2 regions of the Bacillus sp. 9.4 genome follow, and region 2 is predicted to be linked to the other one. Evidence: predicted binding sites of a transcription regulator. Region 2 holds the regulator's gene; the other holds the start of a gene.

Region 1 (15,607 bases), on a different contig from region 2:
TAATGGGGGGAGATTTATAAAAGAGAGTGATACATATTGAATAATACGAAGCAGCCCGTTGTCATTTTAGTCGGACCGACGGCAGTGGGGAAAACCAATTTAAGTATTCAGCTAGCCAAATCCTTAAACGCGGAAATTATCAGCGGAGATTCGATGCAGATTTATAAAGGGATGGATATTGGAACAGCTAAAATTACCGAACAGGAGATGGAGGGAGTGCCCCATCATCTGATTGACATTTTAGATCCCCAAGACTCTTTCTCTACTGCCGATTATCAAAGCTTAGTAAGAAATAAAATCAGCGAGATTGCAAATAGAGGAAAGCTTCCGATGATTGTCGGCGGTACAGGGCTTTATATACAATCTGTGCTTTACGATTATACATTTACGGAAGAGGCAAATGATCCCGTGTTTCGAGAGAGCATGCAAATGGCTGCTGAGCGGGAAGGCGCTGACTTTCTTCATGCCAAACTTGCTGCAGCAGATCCCGAGGCAGCAGCTGCGATTCATCCGAATAATACAAGAAGAGTCATTCGCGCACTGGAAATTTTACATACGTCCGGAAAAACGATGTCCCAGCATTTGAAGGAACAAAAACGAGAACTTCTGTACAATGCAGTGTTAATTGGCCTGACAATGGATAGAGACACGCTTTACGAAAGAATTAATCAGCGGGTCGATTTGATGATGCAGTCAGGCCTTCTTCCCGAAGTGAAACGCTTATACGACAAGAACGTGAGAGACTGTCAATCAATACAGGCGATAGGCTATAAAGAGCTGTATGCATATTTTGACGGTTTTGTGACACTTTCCGATGCTGTCGAACAGCTAAAGCAGAACTCGAGGCGGTATGCGAAACGCCAGCTGACGTGGTTTCGCAACAAAATGCAGGTCACATGGTTCGATATGACACCGCCTGTTGATATGGAGCTGAAAAAAAAGGAAATTTTCACACATATAGCAGGAAAACTCGAACTTTAATCGAAACTGTATGATATAGAGAATCAAGGAGGACGAAACATGAAACCGATTAATATTCAGGATCAGTTTTTGAATCAAATCCGGAAAGAAAATACGTATGTCACTGTTTTTTTGCTGAACGGCTTTCAGTTGCGGGGCCAGGTGAAAGGCTTTGATAACTTTACCGTATTGTTGGAATCGGAAGGTAAGCAGCAGCTTATATATAAACATGCGATCTCAACGTTTGCGCCGCAAAAAAACGTCCAGCTTGAACTCGAATAGATCAAAAAATGCCATGTCAAGACATGAGGAAAGGCTGCCGGGGGTTCCCGGCGGCCATTTTTAACATGAATCCACTTTTGCTCCAAGCTTTTTGTGTAAGCTGACCATGCCAAGGCACGGTCTTTTTTTATGAGAACAACATACGGAAGTGAAAATGGTATATTATGTATAAAATGAATTTGGGAGTGATCGACCTTGTTTGAAAGTGAAGCAGAACTGAGACGAATCAGGATTGCACTTGTATGGATAGCTGTCTTTTTACTGTTCGGGGCGTGCGGGAATCAAGATACCATTATTGAAACAGACAGCGGCAATTCAGACTATGAAACGCCTCAGCCCACCTCGTTTCCACTTGAACATAACCATTTTGGCGTTATGGAGGACGGCTATATCAAAATTTATGAGTATAATGAGTCCCGCAATGAGGTAAAGCTGAAGAAAGAATACGCGGATGATGAGCTTGAATAAAATTCACAAGCATTCGAATTTACAAAGCGGATTCCAGCCGCTAAACTAAATACAGACACAGATCAAACAGAGGGTGAAAACATGAAGCATAAAGTGATCGTGAATCATTGGGAAGAAATTTGCGAAGATGATTCTTGCTATGAATACGGAACAAGTATCATTGTGAACGGAAAAGAATTAATCAGAGAAGCGTCAATTATCACTGCTTTGAAGGCGGTTTTAGAAGAGATCGGCGCGGATGTTGAAATAGAAGAAACAGTAGAGAGCGAAAAATGCTGTGATAGCTTAAGAAAAAAAAATCTAGACTACTAAGCAGTTTTTTTTCATGTTATGATAAACATCGGCTAAAAAACGACACCCCGAGTAGGACGAGAGATGATTCTCGTTCTGCTCTCTTTTTTGGGCCCTAATGAGTCTGCCCATTTGCCTGATTTGATCAAAATATGAATTTTTCATAAAAACGAATCTATATATTGTGTTTTTGCTAGAGGGTAGTATACTATATATAGTGTTAGTGATGAGAGATTCATATTTTTTGATAGGTCGTGATAAAACGTGGTACAAATCATATTTGATTCGAAAACAGGGAATGTTCAGCGGTTTGTGAATAAAACAGGCTTTCAGCAGATACGCAAGGTGGACGAAATGGACCACGTGGACACTCCGTTTGTTTTGGTCACCTACACGACAAACTTCGGCCAGGTACCGGCATCAACACAATCATTTCTCGAAAAATACGCCCATCTCTTATTAGGAGTCGCTGCGAGCGGCAACAAAGTATGGGGCGATAACTTTGCAAAAAGCGCCGATACCATTTCAAGACAATATCAGGTGCCGATCTTGCACAAATTTGAACTCAGCGGCACATCTAAAGACGTTGAATTGTTTACTCAGGAGGTAGAAAGAGTTGTCACAAAATCAAGTGCCAAAATGGATCCAGTTAAATAACGAAATCATGATCCAAAAAGATGGAAAATTCCAGTTTGATAAGGATAAAGAGGCTGTACATAGCTATTTTGTAGATTATATCAATCAAAACACAGTCTTCTTTCACGATTTAAAAGAGAAGCTGGATTATTTGGTTGAAAACCAATACTACGAAGAGGAATTCTTAAGCCTTTATTCTTTTGAAGACATTAAAGAAGTGTTTAAGACAGCTTACGCTAAGAAGTTTCGTTTTCCTTCCTTCATGAGTGCGTTTAAATTCTATAATGACTATGCTTTGAAAACGAATGACAAGAAAAAAATCCTCGAGCGTTATGAGGACCGGATCTCAATTGTTGCGCTGTTCTTCGCTAACGGCGACACTGAGAAAGCAAAAGAATATGTAAACCTGATGATCAATCAAGAATATCAGCCGAGCACACCGACATTTTTGAACGCCGGCAGAAAACGCCGCGGTGAACTTGTGAGCTGCTTCTTGCTCGAAGTTAATGATTCTTTAAATGACATTTCAAGAGCGATCGATATCTCCATGCAGCTTTCTAAGCTTGGCGGCGGGGTTTCTCTTAACCTGTCCAAGCTTCGCGCGAAAGGTGAAGCCATTAAAGATGTTGAGAATGCGACAAAAGGCGTTGTAGGCGTCATGAAGCTTCTTGATAACGCGTTCCGTTACGCTGACCAAATGGGACAAAGACAAGGATCCGGCGCGGCGTATTTAAACATTTTCCACCGCGATATCAATGATTTTCTTGATACGAAAAAGATTTCTGCGGATGAAGATGTGCGTGTCAAAACGCTTTCGATCGGTGTTGTCATTCCGGATAAGTTCGTTGAGCTTGCACGCGAGGACAAAGCGGCTTATGTATTCTACCCGCACACGATTTATAAAGAGTACGGCCAGCACATGGATGAGATGGACATGAACGAAATGTACGACAAGTTTGTCGACAACCCTCGGGTGAAAAAGGAAAAAATCAACCCGCGGAAACTGCTTGAAAAATTGGCGATGCTTCGTTCTGAATCAGGCTATCCATACATCATGTTCCAAGATAACGTCAATAAAGTGCATGCGAATAACCATATTTCCAAGGTCAAATTTTCTAACCTTTGCTCTGAAGTGCTGCAGGCATCTCAAGTTTCTTCATACACAGACTATGATGAAGAAGATGAAATCGGTCTGGATATCTCCTGCAACCTGGGTTCGCTTAACATTCTCAACGTCATGGAGCATAAATCAATCGAAAAGACAGTCAAGCTTGCGACAGACTCTTTAACACACGTTTCTGAAACAACTGACATCCGTAATGCGCCTGCTGTAAGACGGGCAAACAAAGCGATGAAATCAATCGGCCTCGGTGCTATGAACCTTCACGGCTACCTTGCGCAAAACGGCATTGCGTATGAAAGTCCGGAAGCGCGTGACTTTGCAAACACGTTCTTTATGATGGTGAACTTCTACTCCATCCAGCGTTCTGCGGAAATCGCAAAAGAGAAGGGCGAAACGTTTGATCAATATGAAGGCTCAACCTATGCGACAGGTGAATACTTTGACAAATACGTTTCTACTGATTTCTCACCGAAATACGAAAAAATCGCCAACCTGTTTGAGGGTATGCATATCCCGACGACAGAGGACTGGGAAAAGCTAAAAGCATTTGTCGCTGAACACGGCATGTATCACAGCTACAGATTATGCATTGCGCCGACAGGCTCTATCTCATACGTCCAATCAAGTACGGCGTCTGTTATGCCGATTATGGAACGAATTGAAGAACGAACATACGGCAACTCAAAAACGTACTACCCAATGCCTGGGCTTGCATCTAATAACTGGTTCTTCTATAAAGAAGCCTACGATATGGACATGTTCAAGGTTGTGGATATGATCGCCACTATCCAGCAGCACATTGATCAGGGAATCAGCTTTACATTGTTCTTAAAAGACACAATGACGACCCGTGATTTAAACCGAATCGATCTGTATGCACATCATAGAGGAATTAAAACCATTTACTATGCAAGAACGAAAGATACTGGGCAAGACAGCTGCCTTTCTTGTGTTGTTTGATTAAAGGAGAGTTTATAGTGACAAAAATTTATGACGCAGCAAACTGGTCAAAGCATGAAGACGATTTTACCCAAATGTTCTATAACCAAAACGTGAAACAGTTCTGGCTTCCGGAAGAGATTGCTTTAAACGGCGATCTCCTCACATGGAAGTACCTCGGAAAAAATGAGCAGGACACTTATATGAAGGTACTGGCCGGACTTACGCTTCTTGATACAGAGCAGGGGAATACGGGGATGCCGATTGTGGCTGAACACGTAGATGGCCACCAGCGGAAAGCGGTGCTGAACTTTATGGCGATGATGGAGAACGCTGTCCATGCGAAGTCGTACTCTAATATTTTCATGACCCTTGCACCGACTGAAACGATTAATGAAGTATTTGAATGGGTTAAACAAAATAAATATTTGCAGAAAAAAGCGCAAATGATTGTCGGGCTTTACAAAGCCATTCAAAAAGATGATGAAATTTCACTGTTCAAAGCGATGGTTGCTTCCGTCTATCTGGAAAGCTTCCTTTTCTACAGCGGTTTCTATTATCCGTTATATTTCTACGGACAAGGAAAACTGATGCAAAGCGGTGAGATCATTAACCTGATCCTTCGTGACGAAGCGATTCACGGCGTGTATGTCGGTCTCCTTGCTCAGGAAATTTATAATAAACAGACAGAAGAGAAAAAAGCAGAGCTTCGTGAATTTGCGATCGACCTTCTGAATCAGTTATATGAAAATGAGCTTGAGTATACAGAGGACTTGTACGATCAAGTCGGACTCTCACACGATGTAAAGAAATTCATCCGCTATAATGCGAATAAAGCGCTGATGAATCTTGGATTTGATCCATACTTCGAAGAGGAAGACATTAATCCGATCGTATTAAACGGATTAAACACAAAAACAAAATCGCATGACTTCTTCTCTATGAAGGGGAATGGTTATAAAAAAGCGACAGTTGAGCCGCTCAAAGATGATGACTTTTATTTTGAAGATGAAAAAGAGCAGATATAATATCTGCTCTTTTCGGCTTGAAGGTTCAAATGAGGAGGACGCAGTACCCATGGGAAAAATGGACGAAATGATTTTAGTTGCCCCGCGCGATGATGTGTTTAAGAAAGAAAGCTTAACCTTCCAGGGCGTGTACAGTGAAGATAGCAGAGTAGCCGAAATCATGGCTCAGATTGAAGCGGCCTATCGTGAAATGAGAAGAGGGGACGCAGAAGAAGATCCGCGTTTCAAGCAGCCGATACCTTATGTCGTCATTAAGCGTGAAGATGAAGTTTTTCTTTATGAGCGGCTGGCTGGCGGCGGTGAATCACGACTGCACAACAAGCTTTCTCTCGGCTTTGGCGGTCATATGAACGCCATCGAAGGGGCAGCTTCATTTGCTGAAGTCTTAAAGCTGAACACAGACCGTGAGCTTGAGGAAGAACTGCAAATAAATGAAGAAGATAAACAGGCGATTGTCACACTGGGATTGATCAATGATGATGAAAACAGTGTTGGCAAAGTGCATATCGGTATTCTTTCTGCGCTTCAATTAAAGCCTGGCGCACAAGTGGAAGTGAAGGAGAAAGAACAAATTGCGGGTAAATGGATGAAAGTTTCTGAATTAAAACAGGATGACATCTACAACCGTCTGGAAACATGGTCACAGTTTGTTGTTGATATTCTTGAATAAAAAAACCCGGTTTCTCGCGATGAGGAGCCGGGTTTTTTTATGAGACGCTCGTCCCCGTCTCGGCTATGATTCTAGGATCACAATAGCGTCAAAGCCGGCATTTTTCGCTCTGGCAGCGAGGGTGTCTGCATTGTCTTTGGATGAAAATGCGCCAATCTGCACTTTGTATAATCCGTCCTTTAAAAGGACAATCGAGTCAAAACCTTTGGCTTCGGCATTACTTGCGAGCGAGTCGGCATTCGCTTTGACTTTAAATGCGCCGATTTGAACCTTATATAACCCTGAGCTGGAAGTCTTTTTAAGGTTAAAGGCTTGCTCCAGCCCGTTTGCATGTCCTCTCGCTAAGCTTTGAATAAAACTGCTCGTTTTCAGCTTATTTGCATCGGCAACGGTATCAATGAAACCGTTCTCGGTCAAGAGGGCAGGCATTGCCGACTCCCTTAGGACGTGGAAGTTCGCTGTTTTTTTGCCGCGATCGGCAAAGTCGACAGCTTGTATCACTTCAGAGTGAATTGTCGATTGATAAGTTGTCGTCGGGGCTCCTACATCTGGATAAATATAGCTTTCAAAACCTGTGCCTCCCCCGGAATTAACGTGAATGGACAAAAAGAAATCTGCTCCCCAGTTATTTGCGGCATTTGTCCGGTCGTTTAAGCTGACATATTGGTCGCTTGTCCGGCTCAGCAGCAAAGAAACGCCTTCATATTCATTAGTTAATATCGTACGTAAGGCTAAAGCGATTTGCAGGGTTAACGTTTTTTCCTGAAGGCCATTACCTGTTGCGCCTGGATCAGACCCGCCATGGCCAGGATCAATAAAAATTTTAACCATTTTTCATCACCTCATTACAGGATATGAAAAAACACGGCTTCTGCTTGTACGATTATCATTCAACTGAAAAATGAGGAAATAACCCTTTCACATCCGGAAATTATTTCTCGGGAAAGCGCACAATTCAACATGAAGCGACAACAGATACGGTCCGACATGAAATCTGTGCATACGCCATATGTTTGTATGTACTATGGGTTCGGTTAACCTGCACTGATTCCTGCTGGTTTTAAGCTTTGCGTTCATATTAAATCAAGCATTTGAAACGTTAATTGATGAGAAAAACTCCTTTCATTAAAGACACCACTTTATAAATCGAAAAAAAGAAAGTAACACTTCAGGTATCTTACGGCGGGTAATACGCTTCATACAAAAAACAGCCCGTTGCATGAAAAAAGGATTGGCGAATGGAGAAAATAATGAGAAAGAAGCTCACTATAATACTCTGACAAAATGATTAAAAACAAAATATCATGGTTTGTCCACCCCATGTCCGTGAATACAATAAGAAATAAAGTATTTCTCGGGAAAGCGCAGGATTCCTTATTGTTCCCGAAAAAAGCAATTGTTTCGACACATGATAGGCGTTTGTCACAATCGGCATCCGCTTGAATATCATATAGAGAGAACAGAGAGGTGAAGATGTTGGAGCGCGCTGTGACTTATAAAAACAACGGACAGATCAACATTATTCTGAACGGGCAAAAGCAGGTGCTGACGAATGCTGAGGCAGAGGCGGAATATCAGGCTGCATTGCAAAAAAACGAAGCAAAGCACGGCATTTTGAAGGAAATCGAAAAAGAGATGAGCGCATTAGTTGGGATGGAGGAAATGAAACGCAACATCAAGGAAATATACGCCTGGATTTTTGTGAACCAAAAACGCGCGGAGCAAGGCTTGAAGGTTGGAAAGCAAGCGCTGCACATGATGTTTAAAGGAAATCCGGGAACGGGAAAAACGACGGTTGCACGGCTCATCGGCAAGCTGTTCTTTGAAATGAATGTCCTGTCAAAAGGCCACTTAATAGAAGCGGAGCGGGCTGACCTGGTCGGGGAGTATATCGGACACACCGCCCAAAAGACGAGAGATTTAATCAAAAAGTCATTAGGTGGCATTTTGTTTATAGACGAAGCCTACTCGCTGGCAAGAGGCGGCGAAAAGGACTTTGGGAAAGAAGCGATCGACACACTTGTAAAGCATATGGAAGACAAACAGCATGAGTTTATTTTGATACTCGCCGGATATTCACGGGAAATGGATCATTTTCTCTCGTTAAATCCCGGACTCCAATCAAGATTTCCCATCTCCATTGATTTTCCGGATTACTCTGTGACCCAGCTCATGGAGATTGCGAAACGAATGATCGATGAAAGGGAATACCAGCTCAGTCAAGAAGCTGAATGGAAATTGAAAGATTACTTAATGACAGTGAAAAGCACGACAAGTCCCATTAAATTCAGCAATGGACGTTTTGTCAGAAATGTGATCGAAAAATCGATCAGAGCACAAGCCATGAGGCTTTTAATGGGAGACCAATACTTAAAAAGCGACTTGATGACCATCAAAAGCCAAGATCTTTCCATTAAAGAAGAAGCATCTGGATCTGCATAGACCTCTCTGTTTTTGAGAGGTCTGTTTTTTGCTCGTATTTCCGCTTTTCAAAGCAATCGATTTGTGGTATACACATGCAGGGTTTGGTATGATAATACTACTGCCCAATATGCAAAAGAAAGGAACATCCATTTGAACGAACAAGAAACGATTCAGGAGAAAGCCATTTTAGTCGGATGTCAGCTGCCGCATATCACGGATGAGCATTTTGAAAATTCTATGGAAGAGCTAGCATCTCTGACAAAAACAGCAGACGGAAAAGTACTGACCAGCGTCACACAAAAACGGAACAGGGCTGACGCCGCTACATATATAGGAAAAGGGAAGGTAGAAGAGCTGAAGGCACTGGTGGAAGAGCTTGAAGCTGATCTCCTCATCTTTAATGATGAACTGTCGCCAAGTCAGCTGAAGTCATTGGCAACAGCAATTGAAGTGAAGATGATTGACCGCACGCAATTGATATTAGATATTTTTGCAAAGCGGGCGAGAACGAGAGAAGGCAAACTTCAAATTGAGCTGGCTCAGCTGCAATATGCACTGCCGCGTCTGACGGGACAAGGGATCAATCTCTCCCGGCAAGGCGGAGGAATTGGGGCAAGAGGTCCCGGAGAAACGAAATTGGAAACCGACCGCCGCCATATCAGAAATCGCATTCATGAAATCAACACACAGCTTTCCACTGTCATTCGCCATAGAAGCCGATACCGTGAAAGAAGAAAGAAAAACGGTGTGCTTCAAATTGCGCTTGTCGGCTATACAAACGCAGGGAAATCAACATGGTTCAACCGCCTGACGAGTGCTGACAGCTATGAAGAAGACCTCCTGTTTGCCACGCTCGATCCAATGACCAGAAAAATGGTCCTGCCAAGCGGCTACAGTGTTCTTCTTTCAGATACAGTAGGATTTATTCAGGATCTTCCGACGACATTGATTGCTGCATTCCGCTCAACGCTTGAGGAAGTAAAAGAAGCGGATTTGATCCTGCATTTAATTGATTCTTCAAATGAGGATTATGCGGGACATGAAAAAACAGTGCTTGGGCTTCTCGAGGAGCTTGAAGCAGATGATATCCCGATGCTGACGGCTTACAATAAACATGATCAAAAACTGCCTGATTTTATACCGTCCGCCGGAAGGGATCACATTATGGTCAGTGCGAAATTTGAGGACGACGCTGCAGCCTTTAAAGAAGCGATTCAGCGCTATTTGCGCCAAGAACTGTTAACGTCTTTTGAAGCACATGTGCCGGCAAGTGAAGGGAAGCTCCTTTCCAGAATCAAATCGGAAACGATGGTAGACCGCTTCTATTTTAATGAAGAAAATGAACAGTATGACATATCCGGCTATGTCCAAGAAGAGCAAAGTATCATCGGTGAATTAAAGAAGTATATGTAGGAAGGAAATATAAAGACATGTTTGACACATTAACACACGGAGAATTATTGAAGAAAACGGCAATGGAAGTGGAAGCGGACATTGCCGGCATTCATAAACAAATAGAAGAAATCAGCGAGCGAAATGAGTGGAGAGTGCTTCAAAGCTATAGAAAACACAAAGTAAGCGACACTCATTTCACGCCGTCTACTGGATACGGCTATGATGATATCGGAAGAGACACGCTTGAAAGCATATATGCGGATGTGTTTGGCGGAGAAGCGGGGCTTGTAAGGCCGCAAATCATTTCAGGCACACATGCCATCTCAATTGCTTTGTTCGGTGTCCTCAGACCGGGGGACGAGCTCCTTTATATCACGGGCAAGCCGTATGATACGCTAGAGGAAATTGTGGGCGTCAGGGGTGGAGAAAACGCTGGTTCGTTAAAGGATTTTCAAATCGGCTATAATGCGGTTGATCTGACGAAAGACGGAAAGATAGACTATGATGCAGTCGCCGCTGCGATCAATCCGAAGACAAAAGTAATCGGTATTCAGCGCTCAAAAGGATATGCGAATCGCCCTTCTTTCTTAATTAGTGAAATAAAAGAAATGATCCGTTTTGTAAAAGAAATCAATGAAAATCTGATCGTCTTTGTGGACAACTGTTACGGAGAATTTGTGGAAGAGCTTGAGCCTTGCCATGTCGGAGCCGACCTGATGGCGGGATCTCTCATTAAAAATCCCGGCGGCGGCCTTGCGAAAACAGGCGGCTACCTCGTCGGAAAAGCGAAATGGATTGAAGCTTGCTCATACCGTATGACGTCACCCGGTATCGGCAGAGAAGCGGGGGCATCTCTTTACTCGCTCCAAGAAATGTACCAAGGCTTCTTTTTGGCGCCTCACGTTGTGTCTCAAAGTCTAAAGGGAGCGGTGTTTACAGCGAGATTCCTTGAAAAACTCGGCTTCATTTCAAACCCGAAATGGGATGCGAAAAGAACGGACTTAATACAATCCGTTGAGTTTTCAGACAGAGAAAAGATGATTGCTTTTTGCCAGGCTATTCAATATGCATCGCCAATCAATGCTCATGTGACGCCTTATCCAGCCTACATGCCGGGATACGAGGATGATGTCATTATGGCAGCAGGGACGTTTATTCAAGGCGCAAGCATCGAATTATCAGCTGATGGCCCTATCCGCCCGCCGTATGTAGCGTATGTTCAGGGAGGATTAACCTATTCGCATGTGAAGAATGCCATATGCAGTGCAGTGGATTCATTGATGGAAAAGCAATTAATTTAAATTTTTTAAAAATTTCTCTGGATTTGATGTTAAGAATCCTTACATCGTATTGACACATAATATAACATCACCTATAATGAAACTAAGTTAAGAAAAGGAGGAAATTGAGATGAGTGATAATATTCGCCGCTCAATGCCTTTATTTCCAATAGGAATTGTCATGCAGTTAACTGAGTTATCAGCAAGACAAATTCGATATTATGAGGAAAATGGACTGATATTTCCAGCCAGAAGTGAAGGGAATAGACGATTATTTTCATTTCATGATGTAGATAAACTGTTAGAAATCAAGCACCTGATAGAACAAGGTGTAAACATGGCAGGAATTAAACAGATTCTGGCGAAAGCCGAAGCCGAGCCAGAACAAAAACAAAACGAGAAGACGAAAAAACCAATGAAACATGATCTGTCCGATGACGAACTGAGACAGCTCCTGAAAAACGAGCTCATGCAAGCCGGCCGTTTTCAAAGAGGGAATACATTCCGTCAAGGCGACATGTCCCGCTTCTTTCATTAATCCGTTAGCAACTGTTTTGCTATATACATTTACCTTTTAAGAGGAGGAATTTTACCAAATGGCAAAGTACACTAGAGAAGATATCGAAAAATTAGTAAAAGAAGAAAACGTGAAGTATATCCGTCTTCAATTTACTGACATTCTTGGAACAATCAAGAATGTTGAGATTCCTGTAAGCCAGCTTGGAAAAGCGCTTGATAATAAAGTCATGTTTGACGGTTCTTCTATTGAGGGATTCGTTCGTATCGAAGAGTCAGACATGTACCTGTATCCAGATCTAAATACATTTGTTATCTTCCCATGGACAGCTGAAAAAGGTAAAGTAGCACGTTTCATCTGTGATATTTACAATCCGGATGGCACACCTTTCGAAGGTGACCCGCGAAACAACTTAAAACGGATTCTGAAAGAAATGGAAGACCTCGGCTTCAGTGATTTTAACCTTGGGCCTGAGCCTGAATTCTTCTTATTCAAATTGGACGAAAAAGGCGAGCCGACGCTTGAACTAAACGACAAAGGCGGGTATTTCGACTTAGCTCCAACTGATTTAGGAGAAAACTGCCGCCGCGATATCGTACTTGAGCTTGAAGAGATGGGCTTTGAAATCGAAGCGTCTCACCACGAAGTAGCACCTGGTCAGCATGAAATCGACTTTAAATATGCTGGAGCAGTCCGCTCTTGTGATGACATCCAAACATTTAAACTAGTTGTCAAAACAATTGCCCGTAAACACGGCCTGCATGCGACATTTATGCCAAAACCATTGTTCGGTGTGAACGGTTCAGGTATGCACTGCAATCTATCACTCTTCAAAAATGGTGTTAACGCATTCTTTGACGAAAACGCAGATCTTCAGTTAAGTGAAACAGCGAAGCACTTCATTGCAGGTATCGTGAAGCACGCAACAAGCTTTACAGCAGTAACAAACCCGACAGTAAACTCTTACAAACGTCTTGTTCCTGGCTATGAAGCACCTTGTTATGTAGCATGGAGCGCGCAAAACAGAAGCCCGCTTATCCGTATCCCGGCTTCTCGCGGCATCAGCACACGTGTTGAAGTACGCAGTGTAGACCCAGCTGCAAACCCATACCTTGCACTTAGCGTATTGCTTGCTGCAGGATTAGACGGAATCAAAAACAAACTGGAAGCGCCGGCTCCAATCGACCGCAACATCTATGTGATGAGCAAAGAAGAGCGCATGGAAAACGGAATCGTTGACCTTCCAGCAACACTTGCGGAAGCGCTAGAAGAATTCAAATCAAACGAAGTCATGGTCAAAGCGCTGGGCGAGCACCTATTCGAACACTTCATCGAAGCAAAAGAAATCGAATGGGACATGTTCCGCACGCAAGTACATCCTTGGGAACGCGAACAGTATATGTCTCAGTATTAATATCTCAATCCCTTGGCACTAAAAGTGTCAGGGGATTTTTTATGTTAATAGGTAATAAATTATGGAGCGGCACTGCTAAAAAGCAGGGTCACTTTTAGTCTATGTCACTAATAATTCTATGTACTAAATTTTCAATTAGGGAAATAATTCCACGCTTAAGGAAGCAATACGCATAAATAATTCGACAAATTCTGTGATAATTCCATTGTTCAATACTTCTACCAGCAATAATAAGATGAGTAAGGTAGATGTTTATTATTGACATCATAACCAAATGAATCCATAATTACGTTGAAATCTAAATCAATTTTCAAAAAGGAGATTTCTATGAAAAAATTGACTATCTTCTCCGGGGGATTAGGAGCGGTTTTTTCTGTACTGGCTCAACTGTTTGCGGTTTTAGATGACTCTTACACTTTGGGGAACTTATGGTTTTTAGGTACTTTGGCGGGGATTATAACCATGCTTGCTTCAATCCAGACAAATAATAAACCAGTCTTCAGCATATTATTAATTACTAGTTCAGTAATAGGTCTACTTGGAACTGGTCTTGTATACATCATACCAACACTGTTCAATATAATAATAATTTATAAATTTTCAAAAGTAAGCCAATGGTAAAATAAAGGTTCTTTTTTCATTTAGTATTTCTTTGACAAGGTCGGTAATGAATCGCAGAATGCTTATGCTTGCAACTGGTCCACACAGCTGGGGCTTCCGTGGGCATGATTATCGAACGCCATGTTTCTAGGATACCGGAATTGAAACATTTGCTGAGACATTTCGTGAAGCCGATCACCAAATGACCATTTTCATAGAGGCACGTCTAAAGAAGCTATCATAGGAGGACAATACTGTGTGGAAAGCTTTAAGTCAATTACACAAGAAACAGAAAAATCAAAGTCCAAGCGATGAAGATTATATACAGATTCCAGAATTAGAAGTAAAAGTTTTGGGGATGCTTCACAGTATCAATATAGACTTGGTTAATTTAATAGCTCAAGCAGAAAAGTCTAAGGAGTTTATAGGACAAATCGAAGGCATCTGGCATTCTATAGCAAGTCAATTTTATTCACTCGCCCAAGGGTTTGAGAATGAGGATATCAATAAGCTTTCTACGGATCTTAATAATGCTGCCGCCACTTGGGAAGCTGTTGCTAATAAAGCAAAAGAGTTTGTAACAAATTCATACCAAGGGTAAAAGAAATATAGGGGCCTGAAAGGGCTCTTTTGCTTATAGTCATATTTCCCGTAAGTATTACTTTTTGGATTTATTGAATTTTAAAGCGTGTTTGTTGCACTGAATTCATAGTCAAAAGGGGAATGTTTTTATGCTTGGAATCAACGTTGAAAAATCAAATGAAAACTTAATTATCAATTGGCAGCTATCCAAAATTGAAATCCCAATCAAAGAAATCAATGATGTATTTCTTGATCCAAACTATGGGGGAGAGGAAAAAAGTGCAGTAAGGATTGGGTTTCCTTATGGCTCAACGGATAGGGTAGTAAGTAATTAAAGCAGCAAATAACACTTACATTTTGTTCACCACTAATGCTGCTATTATTATGAGTAAAATTGTTTCTTAATAAACAGCTTATGTCTCTTTTAAATTTCTCTATTAATGTTTTGTATGGTGATATTTAGTGAGACGGTTTGAGGAGGAGTTTTATGGAAAAAGGAAAGTTAATTCACATGACTCTAGATGGTATTAAGAAAGCAGTTTCTAACTATGGTACATTTCCTATGTTTCATCATGGAGGGTATGTCATGGAAGATGCTACTTTTCATTTCAAAAATCCAGCAACTCCTCAAGAAATTAGCGGCTTAGAAAAGAAATTAGGTGTTACTTGTTGAAATTAGTCATAATTTTTTCTTTTGCCGAAGTGTTATTCTGAAACCAGTTTATAATACTCTTGGAGATTCGGATTTACTTCCCAATATTTCGTTCCATTAGAAGACACTAGCATATCAAACCATATCTCGAAATTAGAATTTAAGTTAATCGCATCTTCAATATCGTCAATTGAGTCTAGATATAACATATAACCTAATCCTTTTTTTGATTTGTTTGTGTCTATGACATACCTTCCATCAAAATGATATCCTATTAATAAGTATCCCTCTGGGAAATCTTGAACCTCATTATATTCAACGATTCCCTCTAAGCTAAGTATTTCAA
Region 2 (15,607 bases):
AGAGCGGCTGATTCCCAAAAGGTGCAGGCGCTTGTTTCTGGACATGAGGGTATTCTGTCAACAACAGATAACAAGCTTTATTACGGACTTTCACTTAGAAGCGAAGGTGAAAAAACAGGATATGTGCTGCTTTCCGCCTCTGAAAAAAGCGACGGCTTAAAAGGCGAATTGTGGGGGATGCTGACGGCCAGTCTTTGTACCGCATTTATCGTCATTGTTTATTTTTATTCCAGCATGACCTCACGTTATAAAAGGTCAATTGAGTCAGCGACAAATGTAGCCACAGAACTCTCTAAGGGCAACTACGATGCACGGACGTACGGCGGCTATATTAGGCGTTCTGATAAGCTAGGACATGCGATGAACAGCCTTGCCATTGATCTGATGGAAATGACGCGAACGCAGGAAATGCAGCGGGATCGGCTGCTGACAGTCATTGAAAACATTGGCTCCGGGCTGATTATGATCGACGGAAGAGGCTTTATTAATCTCGTAAACAGGTCTTACGCCAAGCAGTTTCATATCAATCCGAATCATATGCTGCGCCGTCTTTATCACGATGCATTTGAACATGAAGAAGTGATCCAGCTTGTCGAAGACATTTTTATGACGGAGACAAAGAAATGCAAGCTGTTAAGACTTCCGATCAAAATAGAACGGCGTTATTTTGAAGTGGACGGCGTTCCGATTATGGGGCCGGACGATGAATGGAAAGGAATTGTGCTTGTTTTCCACGACATGACGGAAACAAAGAAATTAGAGCAGATGAGGAAGGATTTTGTGGCCAATGTTTCTCATGAGCTGAAAACGCCGATTACGTCCATAAAAGGGTTTACGGAGACGTTATTGGATGGGGCGATGGAGGACAAAGAGGCGCTTTCTGAATTTCTCTCTATTATTCTTAAGGAAAGCGAAAGGCTTCAGTCTTTGGTTCAGGATTTGCTCGATCTCTCAAAAATCGAGCAGCAAAATTTCACGCTCAGTATCGAAACGTTTGAGCCGGCCAAAATGCTTGGTGAGATTGAAACGCTTCTGAAGCATAAGGCGGATGAGAAAGGCATCTCCTTGCAACTGAATGTCCCGAAAGACCCTCAATATGTATCTGGTGACCCGTACAGGCTGAAACAGGTATTTCTTAATCTCGTAAACAATGCATTAACCTACACGCCTGAGGGGGGCTCCGTGGCTATCAATGTAAAGCCCAGAGAAAAAGACATTCAGATTGAGGTTGCCGATTCTGGAATCGGAATTCAGAAAGAAGAAATTCCGCGCATCTTTGAACGCTTTTACCGCGTAGATAAAGACAGAAGCAGGAATTCGGGCGGAACAGGGCTGGGCCTTGCGATTGTCAAGCATTTAATAGAGGCTCATGAAGGGAAAATTGATGTCACAAGCGAGCCTGGACGGGGAACTGTCTTTACCGTGACGCTGAAACGGGCCGCTGAAAAGTCCGCCTAATGTTTACAAAGGTTTAACAATATCTTCATGCACTGTTAAACCTACGCTGGTAGGATGTAGTAGAACCCCTTCATCCAAGGAGCCAATTTTGACGGCGGGAACCTATTTGTGTTCCCGTCCTTTTTTGTGTCTTCTCTTATAGTTCACGTATTTTCCTTTCAAATTGAACTTTGTTAAAATAAGAGGAGCTAATGACTATGTAAGAGATGAATGGAAGCCTGAGGCTTCTTAGGAGGAAATTGAATGACGGAACGAAAAAAATTAGTGCTTGTAGACGGAAACAGTCTGGCTTACCGGGCGTTTTTTGCATTGCCGCTGTTAAGCAATGATAAAGGTGTTCATACAAATGCTGTATACGGCTTTGCGATGATTTTGATGAAAATGCTTGAGGATGAAAAACCGACGCACATGCTGGTTGCGTTTGATGCCGGGAAAACAACATTTCGTCACGGCACATTTAAAGAATATAAAGGCGGCAGACAGAAAACCCCGCCTGAGCTTTCCGAACAAATGCCGTTTATCCGCGAGCTGCTGGATGCCTACCAGATCAGCCGCTATGAACTGGAACAATATGAAGCGGATGATATTATCGGCACACTGGCCAAATCGGCTGAAAAAGACGGATTTGAAGTAAAGGTTTTCTCAGGGGATAAGGATTTAACCCAGCTGGCAACGGACAAAACGACAGTTGCCATTACGAGAAAGGGAATTACCGATGTTGAATTTTACACACCGGAGCATGTCAAAGAGAAATACGGGCTTACGCCTGAACAAATCATTGACATGAAGGGTCTGATGGGCGATTCCTCAGATAATATCCCGGGTGTGCCCGGCGTCGGAGAAAAGACTGCGATTAAGCTTTTAAAACAATTTGATTCCGTTGAAAAGCTGCTGGAGTCCATTGACGAGGTGAGCGGAAAGAAATTGAAGGAAAAGCTTGAGGAGTTTAAGGATCAAGCATTGATGAGCAAGGAGCTTGCGACAATTATGACGGATGCTCCGATTGAGGTATCTGTTTCCGGCCTGGAATATCAAGGCTTTAATCGTGAACAGGTCATTGCCATCTTTAAAGATCTTGGCTTCAACACGCTTCTTGAACGGCTTGGAGAAGACAGTGCAGAAGCAGAACAGGATCAATCGTTGGAAGACATTAATGTCAAAACAGTCACAGACGTGACAAGCGATCTATTTGTTTCTCCATCCGCATTTGTCGTTGAACAGATTGGCGATAATTATCATGAAGAGCCGATTCTCGGATTTTCGATCGTAAATGAAATGGGAGCTTATTTCATTCCGAAAGACATTGCGGTTGAGTCTGAGGTGTTTAAAGAATGGGTGGAAAATGACGAGCAGAAGAAATGGGTCTTCGACAGCAAGCGGGCTGTTGTCGCTTTGCGCTGGCAGGGCATTGAGCTGAAAGGAGCCGAGTTTGATACGCTCCTTGCGGCTTATATCATCAACCCGGGCAATTCATATGACGACGTTGCGAGTGTGGCTAAGGATTACGGCCTGCATATCGTTTCAAGTGATGAATCAGTTTATGGAAAAGGAGCAAAACGGGCAGTGCCGTCAGAAGACGTACTGTCTGAGCACCTTGGCCGAAAAGCGTTAGCGATTCAAAGCCTTCGGGAAAAGCTCGTTCAGGAGCTGGAAAACAACGACCAGCTTGAACTGTTTGAAGAGCTGGAAATGCCTCTTGCGCTTATTCTCGGCGAAATGGAATCAACTGGCGTCAAGGTCGATGTTGACCGTTTAAAACGGATGGGTGAAGAACTGGGTGCGAAGCTGAAGGAATATGAAGAAAAAATCCATGAGATTGCGGGAGAGCCGTTTAACATCAATTCTCCGAAGCAGCTAGGCGTCATCTTATTTGAAAAGATCGGTCTTCCTGTCGTAAAGAAAACGAAAACAGGCTATTCTACGTCTGCTGATGTGCTTGAAAAGCTGGCTGACAAGCATGATATTGTCGACTATATTTTACAGTACAGACAAATTGGCAAGCTTCAATCAACATATATCGAAGGGCTTTTAAAGGTGACGAGACCGGATTCGCATAAAGTGCACACGCGATTTAACCAGGCCTTAACGCAAACTGGCCGTCTCAGCTCGACTGATCCGAACCTGCAAAACATTCCGATCAGGCTTGAGGAAGGGCGGAAAATTCGCCAAGCTTTTGTGCCGTCTGAAAAAGACTGGCTCATTTTTGCAGCCGATTATTCACAAATCGAGCTGCGGGTGCTTGCCCATATTTCAAAGGATGAAAATCTGATCGAAGCTTTTACAAATGATATGGATATTCACACGAAAACGGCAATGGATGTGTTCCATGTCGCTAAGGATGAAGTGACATCTGCGATGAGACGCCAGGCGAAAGCGGTCAACTTTGGCATTGTTTACGGGATCAGCGATTACGGTCTGTCACAGAACCTCGGCATTACCCGGAAGGAAGCGGGAGCATTTATCGACCGCTATCTGGAAAGCTTCCAAGGCGTAAAAGCGTACATGGAAGATTCAGTACAGGAAGCGAAGCAAAAAGGATACGTAACAACGCTTATGCATCGCCGCCGCTACATCCCTGAGCTGACGAGCCGGAACTTTAATATCCGAAGTTTTGCGGAGCGGACGGCCATGAATACGCCGATTCAAGGAAGCGCCGCTGATATTATCAAAAAAGCCATGATTGACATGGCTGCCAAGCTGAAAGAAAAAAAGTTGAAAGCAAGGCTTCTGCTTCAAGTACACGATGAATTGATTTTTGAGGCGCCAAAGGAAGAAATTGAAATTCTTGAAAAGCTTGTTCCTGAAGTGATGGAGCATGCGCTTGCATTAGATGTGCCGTTAAAGGTGGACTTTGCATCAGGCCCATCTTGGTACGATGCGAAATAAACAGAGATAGGAAGTGATGGATGTGCCGGAATTACCAGAGGTTGAGACGGTCCGGCGCACTCTGACCGGGCTTGTAAAGGGAAAAACAATCAAATCGGTAGAGATCAGATGGCCGAATATCATCAAACGGCCTGCCGAACCGGAGGAATTTGCGCGAAAACTAGCAGGAGAAACGATACAGTCCATCGGAAGACGAGGAAAGTTTTTACTGTTTCATTTAGATCATTATATTATGGTTTCTCACCTTCGAATGGAAGGAAAATACGGTCTTCATCAAGCCGAGGAGCCTGACGATAAACATGTGCATGTCATATTCACGATGACGGATGGAACCCAGCTTCGGTACAGGGATGTGCGGAAATTTGGAACCATGCACTTATTTAAACCGGGAGAAGAAGCGGGCGAGCTCCCGCTTTCTCAGTTAGGTCCGGAGCCGGATGCAGAAGAATTTACGAGTGCGTATTTAAAAGAACGGCTTGCGAAAACAAACCGCGCTGTCAAAACTGCCCTACTGGATCAAAAAACGGTAGTTGGACTAGGGAACATTTATGTGGATGAGGCTCTTTTCAGAGCGGGTGTCCATCCCGAGACAAAAGCAAATCAATTATCAGATAAAACAATCAAAACCCTTCACTCTGAAATCAAAAACACTCTGCAGGAGGCGATTGATGCGGGCGGAAGCACAGTCCGTTCATATATCAACTCCCAAGGGGAAATCGGAATGTTCCAGCTGCAGCATTTTGTCTACGGAAAAAAAGACGAGCCATGCAAAAATTGCGGAACGATGATTTCGAAAATTGTCGTTGGAGGAAGAGGCACGCATTTTTGCGCAAAGTGCCAGAAAAAAAAGTAGCATAATGCTTCATCGTCCAAGCTGTCGGTGCATATATCAGTAACTCTGTAATGGAGGATGCCATTTTCGAAACACGGATTTTTCACTTTCCCATATATATGATTGTGATGAATCCCGGGCATTTCACATCTGATACAAGAGCACCAACAGAAAGGAAGAAACGGATATGCAAATGGTTTCTATACTGCTGCTGGCGTTGGCTGTCAGCTTGGACAGTTTTTCAGTCGGATTTACGTACGGATTGAGAAAAATGAAAATACCGTTTAAAGCGATTTTGGTTATCGCCTGCTGTTCCGGTGCTGTCATGTTTATATCCATGCTGATCGGAAGCTTTCTCACGAAGTTTTTTCCTGTATATGTGACGGAGAAGCTTGGCGGTTTGATATTGGTTGGAATCGGTGCGTGGGTTCTGTATCAATTTTTCAAACCGGCAAAAGATAAAGAATACCTATTGCATGAAAAAACGCTGCTTAATTTAGAGGTTCGGTCATTAGGGATTGTGATTCATATTTTGAGAAAACCCATGAGTGCGGATATCGACAAATCGGGTGTGATCAACGGAATTGAGGCGGTCTTATTGGGATTTGCCTTATCGATTGATGCCTTTGGAGCAGGTATAGGCGCAGCCATTCTCGGTTTTTCGCCGATTGTGATGAGCATCGCCGTGGCAATCATGAGCTCGCTGTTTGTATCAATTGGAATCAATGCCGGCCATTTTCTGTCTAAGTGGAAATGGATCGATAAAATGGCGTTTTTGCCGGGGCTTCTATTAATCACGATTGGGCTCTGGAAATTGTAAAAAGGAGTGGATCTCTTGACCTTAGTCATTGGTTTAACGGGAGGAATAGCTAGCGGCAAAAGCACGGTAGCCAATATGCTGATTGAAAAAGGAATAACAGTTATAGATGCAGATATCATTGCAAAACAAGCGGTAGAAAAAGGGATGCCGGCCTACCGGCAAATCATTGACGAATTCGGTGAAGACATACTGCTCTCAAATGGCGATATAGATCGAAAAAAGCTTGGAGCGCTGGTATTTACAAATGAACAAAAGCGTCTCGCTTTAAATGCAATTGTTCATCCCGCAGTCAGGCAGGAAATGCTCAAGCGCCGGGATGAAGCCGTTGCAAATCGGGAGGCATTTGTTGTATTGGATATCCCGCTATTGTTCGAAAGCAAATTGGAATCATTGGTTGATAAAATTATTGTGGTCAGTGTGACAAAAGAGCTTCAACTGGAACGTCTGATGAAGCGCAATCAGCTGACGGAAGAAGAAGCAGTCAGCCGTATCCGCTCTCAAATGCCCTTAGAGGAAAAAACAGCAAGAGCAGATCAAGTCATTGATAACAGCGGCACGCTTGAAGAGACCAAAAGGCAGCTTGATGAAATCATGAACAGCTGGGCATAATACAAAAAACACCGTTCATATTGAACGGTGTTTTTTTGCCATTAAAAATCAAAGTTGTCCGGATCAGGACCGACGCGCAAGTTTTCATTCAGTGCATCGATTCGGTTCATGTCATCCTGCGTTAATTCAAAGTCAAATACGCTTGCATTTTCTTTAATGCGGTGTTCCTTCGTTGATTTAGGAATCGTAATGATGCCATGCTGCAGATCCCAGCGCAAAATAATTTGTGCGACAGATTTATTATATGTTTGAGCGATGTCAGCCAATACAGGGTGATCCAGCAGCTGTCCCTGCATTAAAGGTGACCAAGCCTCCATCTGGATGCCCTGATTTTGGCAGTATCTTATCAACTCTTTTTGTGTGAGGCGCGGGTGAAATTCCACTTGGTTAATCATAGGCTTAATTTCAGCTGCCGTCATCAGATCTTCAAGATGGTGAATTTGGAAGTTGCTTACGCCAATCGCTTTGATACGGCCTTCTTTATACAGCGTTTCAAGCGCTCTCCAAGCTTCTTTATACTTTCCTTCTACAGGCCAGTGGATGAGGTATAGATCCAAATAATCCAGACCGAGTTTGGACAGACTTGTTTCAAAAGCGGCGAGTGTTTCTTCGTAGCCTAAATCCGCATTCCATACTTTCGATGTGATAAACAGATCCTCTCTTGAAATGCCTGCTTCTTCAATGCCTTCCCGAATCCCTTCTCCGACTCCAGCTTCATTTCCATAGATTGCTGCAGTATCAATACTGCGGTACCCGTGAACAATGGCAGTTTTAACTGCGTTTACCAGTTCAGATCCTTCTTCCACTTGGAACACGCCGAGGCCGAACCAAGGCATTTCTACCCCATTATGAAGTGTTGCTTTTGTTTGTAAATGTGTTGTCATGTTCATTTCCTCCTTTAAAATTGTCAGGCTTCCTGCCGATCTCGTTTTTCCATCAAGCGGCTCCAGCCTGTTAAAATGACTGCACCGACCACCATTAATCCGCCTATCCAAGCGGTATGAATCAATCCGATTGAATCGGTGATCACACCGCCAAGGTATGACCCAAGCGCGATCCCTGCATTAAAGGCAGCGATATTCATCGCGGATGCGACGTCAACTGCACTCGGGACAAAACGCTCAGCCAGCATGACGACATACACCTGAAGGCCGGGCACGTTCATAAAGGCCAGCAATCCCATACAGAGAATGGTAATGAGCCCAGCTGCTTGATACGGGGCTGTAAATGTCAGTACGAATAGAACAATTGCCTGTACGATAAACATATAGAATAAAGCGGCAATTGGATTTCGGTTTGACAGCTTTCCGCCAATCATATTGCCGATAGCAATAGCTATTCCGTATCCGAGCAGAATCACTGCAACAGTCCCGGCTTTGAAGCCTGTTACTTCCTGAAGCAGGGGAGACAGATACGTGAACACAACGAATGTTCCTCCGTATCCAAGCGCTGTAATGACAAATAAAAGCAATAACCGGCTGTTTGTCACAAGCTTCAATTGATCCCGCATCGTTGTTTTCGTCCCTTTTCGTAATTTGGACGGTACAAGAATGCCATTTGTAATGAAAGCAATGATTCCGACGGCGATAATGACCATAAAGGCGAAACGCCAGCCGAACTGCTGGCCGATAAATGTCCCAAAAGGAACTCCGGTTACAGTTGCCACAGTGAGGCCAGTAAACATAATTGAAATCGCGCTAGCCCTTTTATCTTCCGGGACAATATCCGCTGCGATTGTCGAACCGATCGACATAAACACACCGTGCGAAAATGCCGATATCACACGTGCTGCTAGTAAAATCCCGATGCTTGAAGCGGTTGCTGCCATCGTATTACCGGCAATAAAAATAAACATGATCCAAAGCAATAGTGTCTTACGTGACATGCTTGAGGTCAATGAAGTTAATATAGGTGCCCCAAATGTAACGCCGAGCGCATAAAGGGAAACAGTCAATCCTGCTGTCGTGACGGGAATATCCAGGTCATCAGCAATGAGCGGCAAAAGGCCGACACTGATAAATTCAGTTGTCCCTATTGCGAATGCACTTACGGCCAAAGCCAGTAGTGCAGGAATACTGCTTTTATTGGCTGAAGTCATGATGTTCCTCCTTTGTAAGATGTGTTGTATGATTGAAATTCTGCCGAGTAAGCTATATAAATAAAAAAGAGCAGATTCAAATCAGCCGGCAAATGTGATTATGAAACATATCGTTAAGAAATAAAAGTACGTACTTTGAAGTGCTATAGTCACTTTTTGGTGCCTGTGAGGAGAATGGATTGTATGGAGAAGAAAAAATATAACATTTCTGTTGAAGCGACTCTTGAAGTGATCGGTGGAAAATGGAAATGCGTCATTTTATGCCATCTGACGCACGGAAAAAAACGCACAAGTGAATTAAAACGCCTAATGCCCAACATCACGCAAAAAATGCTGACTCAGCAGCTGCGCGAGCTGGAAGCGGACGGTGTCATTAACCGAATCGTATATAATCAAGTTCCTCCCAAAGTGGAATACGAGCTCAGCGAATACGGCCGCAGCTTAGAAGGGATTTTAGATATGCTGTGTGCTTGGGGAGCGAATCATATTAACAGAGTGTACGGGGATACATTTTCTGTGCTAGAAGAAAGTGTGCTCAATGATAAGTTAAAACAGGAATCATAAAGCATGAGGGCAGTCAGTGCGGAGCGCTGGCTGCTTTTTGGTTCTTACGCCTGATATTCTGTGCAAGAAAACATAAGATGCATCATAAATTAGCGTTATAATCGTTGATTTTTATCAATATGTACTGGCGAATTTGTTTTAATGTGTTATACTAATTTTAGATAGTAACAAATTAGGATGGCATAATTGATAAGGGGTGTCCAACATGAAGGTAAAAGTAGCGATCAACGGGTTTGGAAGAATCGGAAGAATGGTTTTTAGAAAAGCGATGTTAGACGATCAAATTCAAGTAGTGGCCATTAACGCCAGCTATTCCGCAGAAACGCTGGCTCATTTAATAAAGTATGACACAATTCACGGCAGATACGACAAAGAGGTTGTGGCTGGTGAAGACAGCCTGATCGTAAATGGAAAGAAAGTGCTTTTGTTAAACAGCCGTGATCCAAAACGGCTGCCTTGGCGGGAATATGATATTGACATAGTCGTCGAAGCAACAGGGAAGTTTAATGCTAAAGATAAAGCGATGGGCCATATAGAAGCAGGCGCAAAAAAAGTGATTTTGACCGCTCCGGGAAAAAATGAAGACGTTACCATTGTGATGGGCGTAAATGAGGACCAATTTGACGCTGAGCGCCACGTCATTATTTCAAATGCGTCATGCACGACAAACTGCCTTGCGCCTGTTGTAAAAGTGCTGGATGAAGAGTTTGGCATTGAGAGCGGTCTGATGACTACAGTTCATGCGTATACGAATGACCAAAAAAATATTGATAACCCGCACAAAGATTTGCGCCGGGCGCGGGCTTGCGGTGAATCCATCATTCCGACGACAACAGGAGCGGCAAAGGCGCTTTCACTTGTGCTGCCGCATCTGAAAGGAAAACTTCACGGCCTCGCCTTGCGTGTCCCTGTTCCGAACGTCTCATTGGTTGATCTCGTTGTTGATCTGAAAACGGATGTTACGGCTGAAGAAGTAAACGAGGCATTTAAACGCGCTGCCAAAACGTCGATGTACGGTGTACTTGATTACTCAGATGAACCGCTCGTTTCGACTGATTATAATACGAATCCGCATTCAGCGGTCATTGACGGGCTTACAACAATGGTAATGGAAGACAGAAAAGTAAAGGTGCTGGCGTGGTATGACAACGAATGGGGCTACTCCTGCAGAGTTGTTGATCTGATCCGCCATGTAGCGGCACGAATGAAACATCCGTCTGCTGTATAAAATAAGGTCATGGACACATTTTAAAGAAAAAACCCTTAACAGCATATTTCTGAAAAAACGCACCTTGCAAATTAGACTTAAACACAGTATACTATTTTTCGTGAACTTCTTGCTTGAGACTGTTTCGGAATTACTTAAAGGGTTAGGACCTCTCCGGACTAACTTTCCCCCGTGGTAAATGGCCGACCCAGTTGTTGGAATTTCACTTTTTAATTCTTGTTAAGGGGGGTCCATGACTATGGAAACAATGGGGCGTCACGTTATCTCCGAGCTATGGGGATGCGATTTTGATAAGCTGAATGACATGGATTTTATTGAAAAAACGTTTGTAAATGCTGCTCTAAAATCAGGTGCTGAGGTGCGCGAGGTTGCATTTCACAAATTTGCACCGCAAGGCGTAAGCGGTGTTGTGATTATTTCTGAATCACACTTAACGATTCACAGTTTTCCTGAGCACGGATATGCGAGCATTGATGTTTATACTTGTGGAGACTTAGATCCTAATGTCGCTGCTGATTACATTGCAGAGGCATTACATGCTGATACAAGAGAAAACATTGAAATACCAAGAGGAATGGGGCCTGTGCAAATTAAACAGGCGCAAGCGAAAGTACTATAAAGTAAAATGCGAACACAAAGGGAGCTGAAGCTAGAAAGCCATTATGCGCTTTTTAGCTTATGCTCCTTTTATTTTTATAAAGAAACGAGAGTGTCAGCTTTTTCTTTTTTCATTTTTTTTGTAAAATAAGAGAGAGATTTTCACAAACCACCTAATGCTATAGAAACAAATTTAACAACGGCTCTCCCGACAGATGCTGTCACATCTATTTTTAAAAGGCGGAGGCTGCTGAAAATACATTGCAGGGAACGATATAGTTGGGAGCTGATTTTATTGAAATGTCCTTCATGCCAGCATAACGGAACACGAGTCCTTGATTCACGGCCTGTGGATGACGGAAAGTCGATTCGCCGAAGACGCGAGTGCGAATCCTGCCACTACCGGTTTACGACCTTTGAGAAAGTGGAGGAAACCCCGCTCATCGTCGTGAAAAAAGAAGGTGTGCGTGAGGAATTCAGCAGAGAAAAAATGCTGCGCGGCCTCATAAAAGCATGTGAAAAAAGGCCTGTTTCACTCAAAACGCTTGAAGACATGTGCTTTGATATTGAAAAAGAGCTTCGCAATCAAGGCTGTTCCGAGGTGAAGAGTGAGCTCGTCGGAGAAATGGTCATGGACCGGCTGGCTAAGATTGACGAAGTCGCATATGTGCGGTTCGCGTCCGTCTATCGGCAGTTTAAAGATATAAACGTCTTTATCGATGAATTAAAAGACTTAATAAAGAAAGAGCGTTAAAAGAGCTAAGAGGATTCTTCTAGCTCTTTTCTCATGTGCAAAATTGGCATTTGATAGATATAAGAAACGGTGTAAAATGAAAGGTAGAAACAAATTCGGAAGGTTTGAGAATGTATGGCTGACTATTGGAAAGATGTACTGCCTGTAGACCCGTATGTGGTTAAAAGCAGATCGATGCTGCAGGATGTTGACAGACAAATTATTACACAACTGTACCAGCCCTTAATCGGCCCTGTTGCATTCTCTCTTTATATGACATTGTGGGGAGAGCTTGAACAAAACCGTCTGTGGGGCGGAGAGTCCACACATAGACAGCTGATGGGGATGACACAGTCCAACTTAAAAACGATCCATCAGGAACAGGGGAAGCTCGAGGGCATCGGATTGCTGAAAGTATATATGAAAGAATCCGAGCGGCAGGAGCGCCTCTTTATATATGAACTCCTTCCGCCGCTCAGACCAAATGAATTTTTTGAAGACGGAATGCTGAATGTTTTTCTGTATAATAGAGTCGGAAAAACGAAATATCAGCAATTAAAACAATTTTTTACGCACCCGGCCATTTCAGAAGATGCGAAGGACATTACGCGGCCGTTTAATCACGCGTTTGAATCGCTGCAGCCGAGTGAATGGAAGCTCACATCCGATATGGAGGAAACGGTAAGGCTTGCCGAGGGGACCGAGTATACTTCTGTCGGACAGGCTCCGTCCTACACCATAACGGAGGATGTGTTTGATTTTGATTTGTTTTTAGCAGGACTTTCTGAGACGATGATTCCGAGAAAAGCGATGACCCAGCAGGTGCGGGACACAATCAAAAAGCTTTCTTACCTGTACGGAATTGACCCTTTGCAAATGCAAAACGTTGTGATGAGCGCAATTGATGAGCGTGACGTCATTACGACGGAGGCTTTAAGAAAAGCGGCGAGCGACTGGTATCAAATTGAAAGAAACGGACAGCTGCCCGATTTGGTGGAAAAAACACAGCCGGTGCATCTGCGTGAAGGCGAAAAACCGGCAGAAGAGGATTCTCTGGATGGGAAGCTGATCGCATTGCTGGAGGCGATTTCCCCGAAGAAGCTTCTGCAGGACATTGCTGACGGAACAGAGCCGTCAAAAGCTGATCTGAAGATCATAGAAGAAATTATGTTCGAACAGAAGCTCGAGCCAGGCGTCACAAATGTGTTAATTTATTATGTCATGCTGAAAACCGACATGAAGCTGTCCAAAAACTATATCCAAAAAATCGCTTCGCATTGGGCACGCAAAAAGGTAAAAACGGTCAGGGAAGCGATGAAGCTCGCAATAGAAGAAAACCGCCAGTACCTTGAATGGGCTGAAGGAAAAACAAAGTCTTCGAAACGAAACCAAAAAGTGATTCGTGAAGAAAAGCTTCCTGATTGGATGACAGAAAAGGAAACAGCGTCCGATTCAGAATCCGGACAGCAGAAGCTGCATCCGCAGGATTTGGAAGAACAGAAGAAAAAGATGATGGAAGAAATGCAAAAACTGAAAAAATACTCTGCCTATTAAAGACAGAGATGCGGGGTGAAGGAATAGATGGAACCAATCGGCCGTTCCCTGCAGGGCGTAACCGGCAGGCCGGATTTCCAAAAACGTCTTGAACAAATGAAGGAAAAAGTCATGAAAGATCAAGATGTTCAAGCATTTTTGAAGGAAAACGAAGAAGTGATTGACCAAAAAATGATCGAAAAGAGCTTAAATAAGCTTTATGAATATATCGAACAAAGCAAGAATTGCTCCTATTGTTCGGAAGATGAAAACTGCAACAATTTGTTGGAGGGCTACCATCCGAAGCTTGTTGTCAATGGGCGGTCTATTGATATCGAGTATTATGAATGTCCAGTCAAACGGAAGCTCGACCAGCAGAAGAAACAAAAGTCTCTTATGAGAAGCATGTATATCCAGCAGGATCTTCTCGGAGCGACGTTCCAGCAAGTCGATATTAGTGACCCGAGCAGGCTCGCGATGTTCCAGCATGTTACAGACTTCCTGAAAAGCTATAATGAGACGGGAAAAGGGAAAGGATTATATTTATACGGGAAATTCGGGGTAGGAAAAACGTTTATGCTCGCTGCGATTGCCAATGAGCTGGCGGAAAAAGAGTATTCTTCCATGATTGTCTATGTGCCTGAATTTGTGAGAGAGCTTAAGAATTCGCTGCAAGACCAGACATTGGAAGAGAAGCTCAATATGGTAAAGACCACACCCGTATTGATGCTTGATGACATCGGAGCAGAATCAATGACAAGCTGGGTAAGGGATGAAGTCATCGGAACGGTGCTTCAGCACAGAATGTCCCAGCAGCTGCCTACTTTCTTTTCTTCTAATTTCTCACCTGACGAGCTGAAGCATCATTTTACGTATTCGCAAAGGGGGGAAAAGGAAGAAGTAAAAGCGGCAAGATTAATGGAGCGGATATTATATTTGGCTGCTCCGATCCGCCTTGACGGAGAAAACCGCCGCCATCAGTAACTGCTGCGGTTCAAAGGGGAAGGAACTGAGGGTATGAATCGAAAAACCGCTTTTAAATGGCTGGCAGTGCTGGCAGGTGCAGGTTTAATCTTTTGGGGAAATAAAATATATTTGAATGTATCGCCGAAAGAGATCAGGGTATGGGTATTGTCGTTCGGAGTCTTTGCACCTTTGATGTTTATCGGGATATCCATCGTCAGGCCACTTGTTTTATTTCCGGTGTCTGTTATTTCAATAGCTGGCGGACTTGCGTTTGGCCCGCTTCTCGGCACGCTTTATACGTTATTCGGTTCGATGTGCGCTTCAGCTGTTTCGTTTTTTGCGGCCGGTTTGTTTGCGGCGAAAAAGAACGGGCATTACGAAAGGCTTGAAGCCATACAGAAGCAAATGGAAGATAACGGATTTTTCTATATCTTTCTTTTGAGAATCCTGCCGATCAATTTTGATTTCGTCAGCTATGCGGCAGGCCTTTCCAATGTCAAAGCGCTGCCGTATTTTGCGGCAACGGCTGTGGGAATCATCCCTGGGACCATTGCGCTGAATGTTCTGGGAGCAAGCTTTTTGACTGGCAATCTGCCAGCTTTCTTACTTGTCCTCGCTCTATATATCGTGTTTATCTCGCTGCCATTTATCTTCAGAAAGAAAATGCAAAACTTGTTCCAGGAATCAAATTAAGATTTGCCAATGACCTTTACGTCTATTTTAAAAACATCCCCCATATACTTGTAACAGATGCCGTAAGGGGGGACAAACATGCTTGAAATAATCTTTGAAGATGACCATGATGCAGCCGCTTTTTTACATCTCATTCAGCATTCGGACGATCGGAACAATATCATTGTCCGTGAAGGCATACGAAAAATCGGGATTGAAAAAGCGAATCCGGCTTTTCCTATTCAGCGTTTTATGGAGCCGATTCTGGTCAAATTTTTTTTGGAATGCAAAGAAGACGAGCATATGCTGTCATTGATTGAGGAAACGTATTGTTTCACGGATCAGGATGAACAGCAGCAAATCCTTCAGCTCGCACACAGTATTATTGAAGGTGAAGCAGACGATCTTCCGTTTGAGCCGCTAAAGCTTTCACGGAAACAATCTATTTTGGATGAACTTCAAACGATCTGTTTAGAGGAAGGAGTATTTTACATTCGCTCCTTTCAGACCTTCCGACTTGGATCATACTATAAGCAGCTGAGAGATATTACAGAAGCAGCGATTGATGAATATAAGATGGAACAGGAATATCAAAACTTTATTCAAACACT

What was found. Region 2 encodes NrdR, which represses ribonucleotide reductase genes. Its sites were predicted from a motif close to AACACNATATATNGTGTT; they were not measured.
Region 1: a site for NrdR is predicted at 2,206-2,223, ahead of nrdI (class Ib ribonucleoside-diphosphate reductase assembly flavoprotein NrdI). Genes of this name have one in related genera too.

What each region holds. Positions count from the first base shown of each region.
Region 1 is NZ_JBVFMU010000002.1:99,151-114,757, reverse strand. It holds gene miaA (tRNA (adenosine(37)-N6)-dimethylallyltransferase MiaA) at 37-981, shown strand; gene hfq (RNA chaperone Hfq) at 1,021-1,242, shown strand; gene ACZ07B_RS07415 (YmzC family protein) at 1,438-1,710, shown strand; gene ACZ07B_RS07410 (hypothetical protein) at 1,792-2,022, shown strand; gene nrdI (class Ib ribonucleoside-diphosphate reductase assembly flavoprotein NrdI) at 2,266-2,658, shown strand; gene nrdE (class 1b ribonucleoside-diphosphate reductase subunit alpha) at 2,618-4,720, shown strand; gene nrdF (class 1b ribonucleoside-diphosphate reductase subunit beta) at 4,738-5,727, shown strand; gene ACZ07B_RS07390 (hypothetical protein) at 5,777-6,397, shown strand; gene cwlC (sporulation-specific N-acetylmuramoyl-L-alanine amidase) at 6,461-7,228, opposite strand; gene spoVK (stage V sporulation protein K) at 7,871-8,839, shown strand; gene hflX (GTPase HflX) at 8,972-10,234, shown strand; gene ACZ07B_RS07370 (methionine gamma-lyase family protein) at 10,252-11,517, shown strand; gene glnR (transcriptional repressor GlnR) at 11,627-12,034, shown strand; gene glnA (type I glutamate--ammonia ligase) at 12,093-13,427, shown strand; gene ACZ07B_RS07355 (hypothetical protein) at 13,755-14,048, shown strand; gene ACZ07B_RS07350 (hypothetical protein) at 14,284-14,628, shown strand; partial or broken gene ACZ07B_RS07345 (SunI/YnzG family protein) at 14,759-15,014, shown strand; partial or broken gene ACZ07B_RS07340 (SMI1/KNR4 family protein) at 15,097-15,276, shown strand; partial or broken gene ACZ07B_RS07335 (SMI1/KNR4 family protein) at 15,315-15,607, opposite strand, start outside.
Region 2 is NZ_JBVFMU010000001.1:967,274-982,880, reverse strand. It holds gene phoR (sensory box histidine kinase PhoR) at 1-1,458, shown strand, start outside; gene polA (DNA polymerase I) at 1,702-4,344, shown strand; gene mutM (DNA-formamidopyrimidine glycosylase) at 4,367-5,197, shown strand; partial or broken gene ytaF (sporulation membrane protein YtaF) at 5,346-5,996, shown strand; gene coaE (dephospho-CoA kinase) at 6,012-6,605, shown strand; gene ytbE (aldo/keto reductase YtbE) at 6,647-7,489, opposite strand; gene ACZ07B_RS05780 (MFS transporter) at 7,513-8,703, opposite strand; gene ACZ07B_RS05775 (winged helix-turn-helix transcriptional regulator) at 8,887-9,267, shown strand; gene ACZ07B_RS05770 (glyceraldehyde-3-phosphate dehydrogenase) at 9,473-10,495, shown strand; gene speD (adenosylmethionine decarboxylase) at 10,734-11,114, shown strand; gene nrdR (transcriptional regulator NrdR) at 11,388-11,846, shown strand; gene dnaB (replicative helicase loading/DNA remodeling protein DnaB) at 11,961-13,379, shown strand; gene dnaI (primosomal protein DnaI) at 13,407-14,342, shown strand; gene ACZ07B_RS05745 (TVP38/TMEM64 family protein) at 14,376-15,017, shown strand; gene ytxC (putative sporulation protein YtxC) at 15,096-15,607, shown strand, end outside.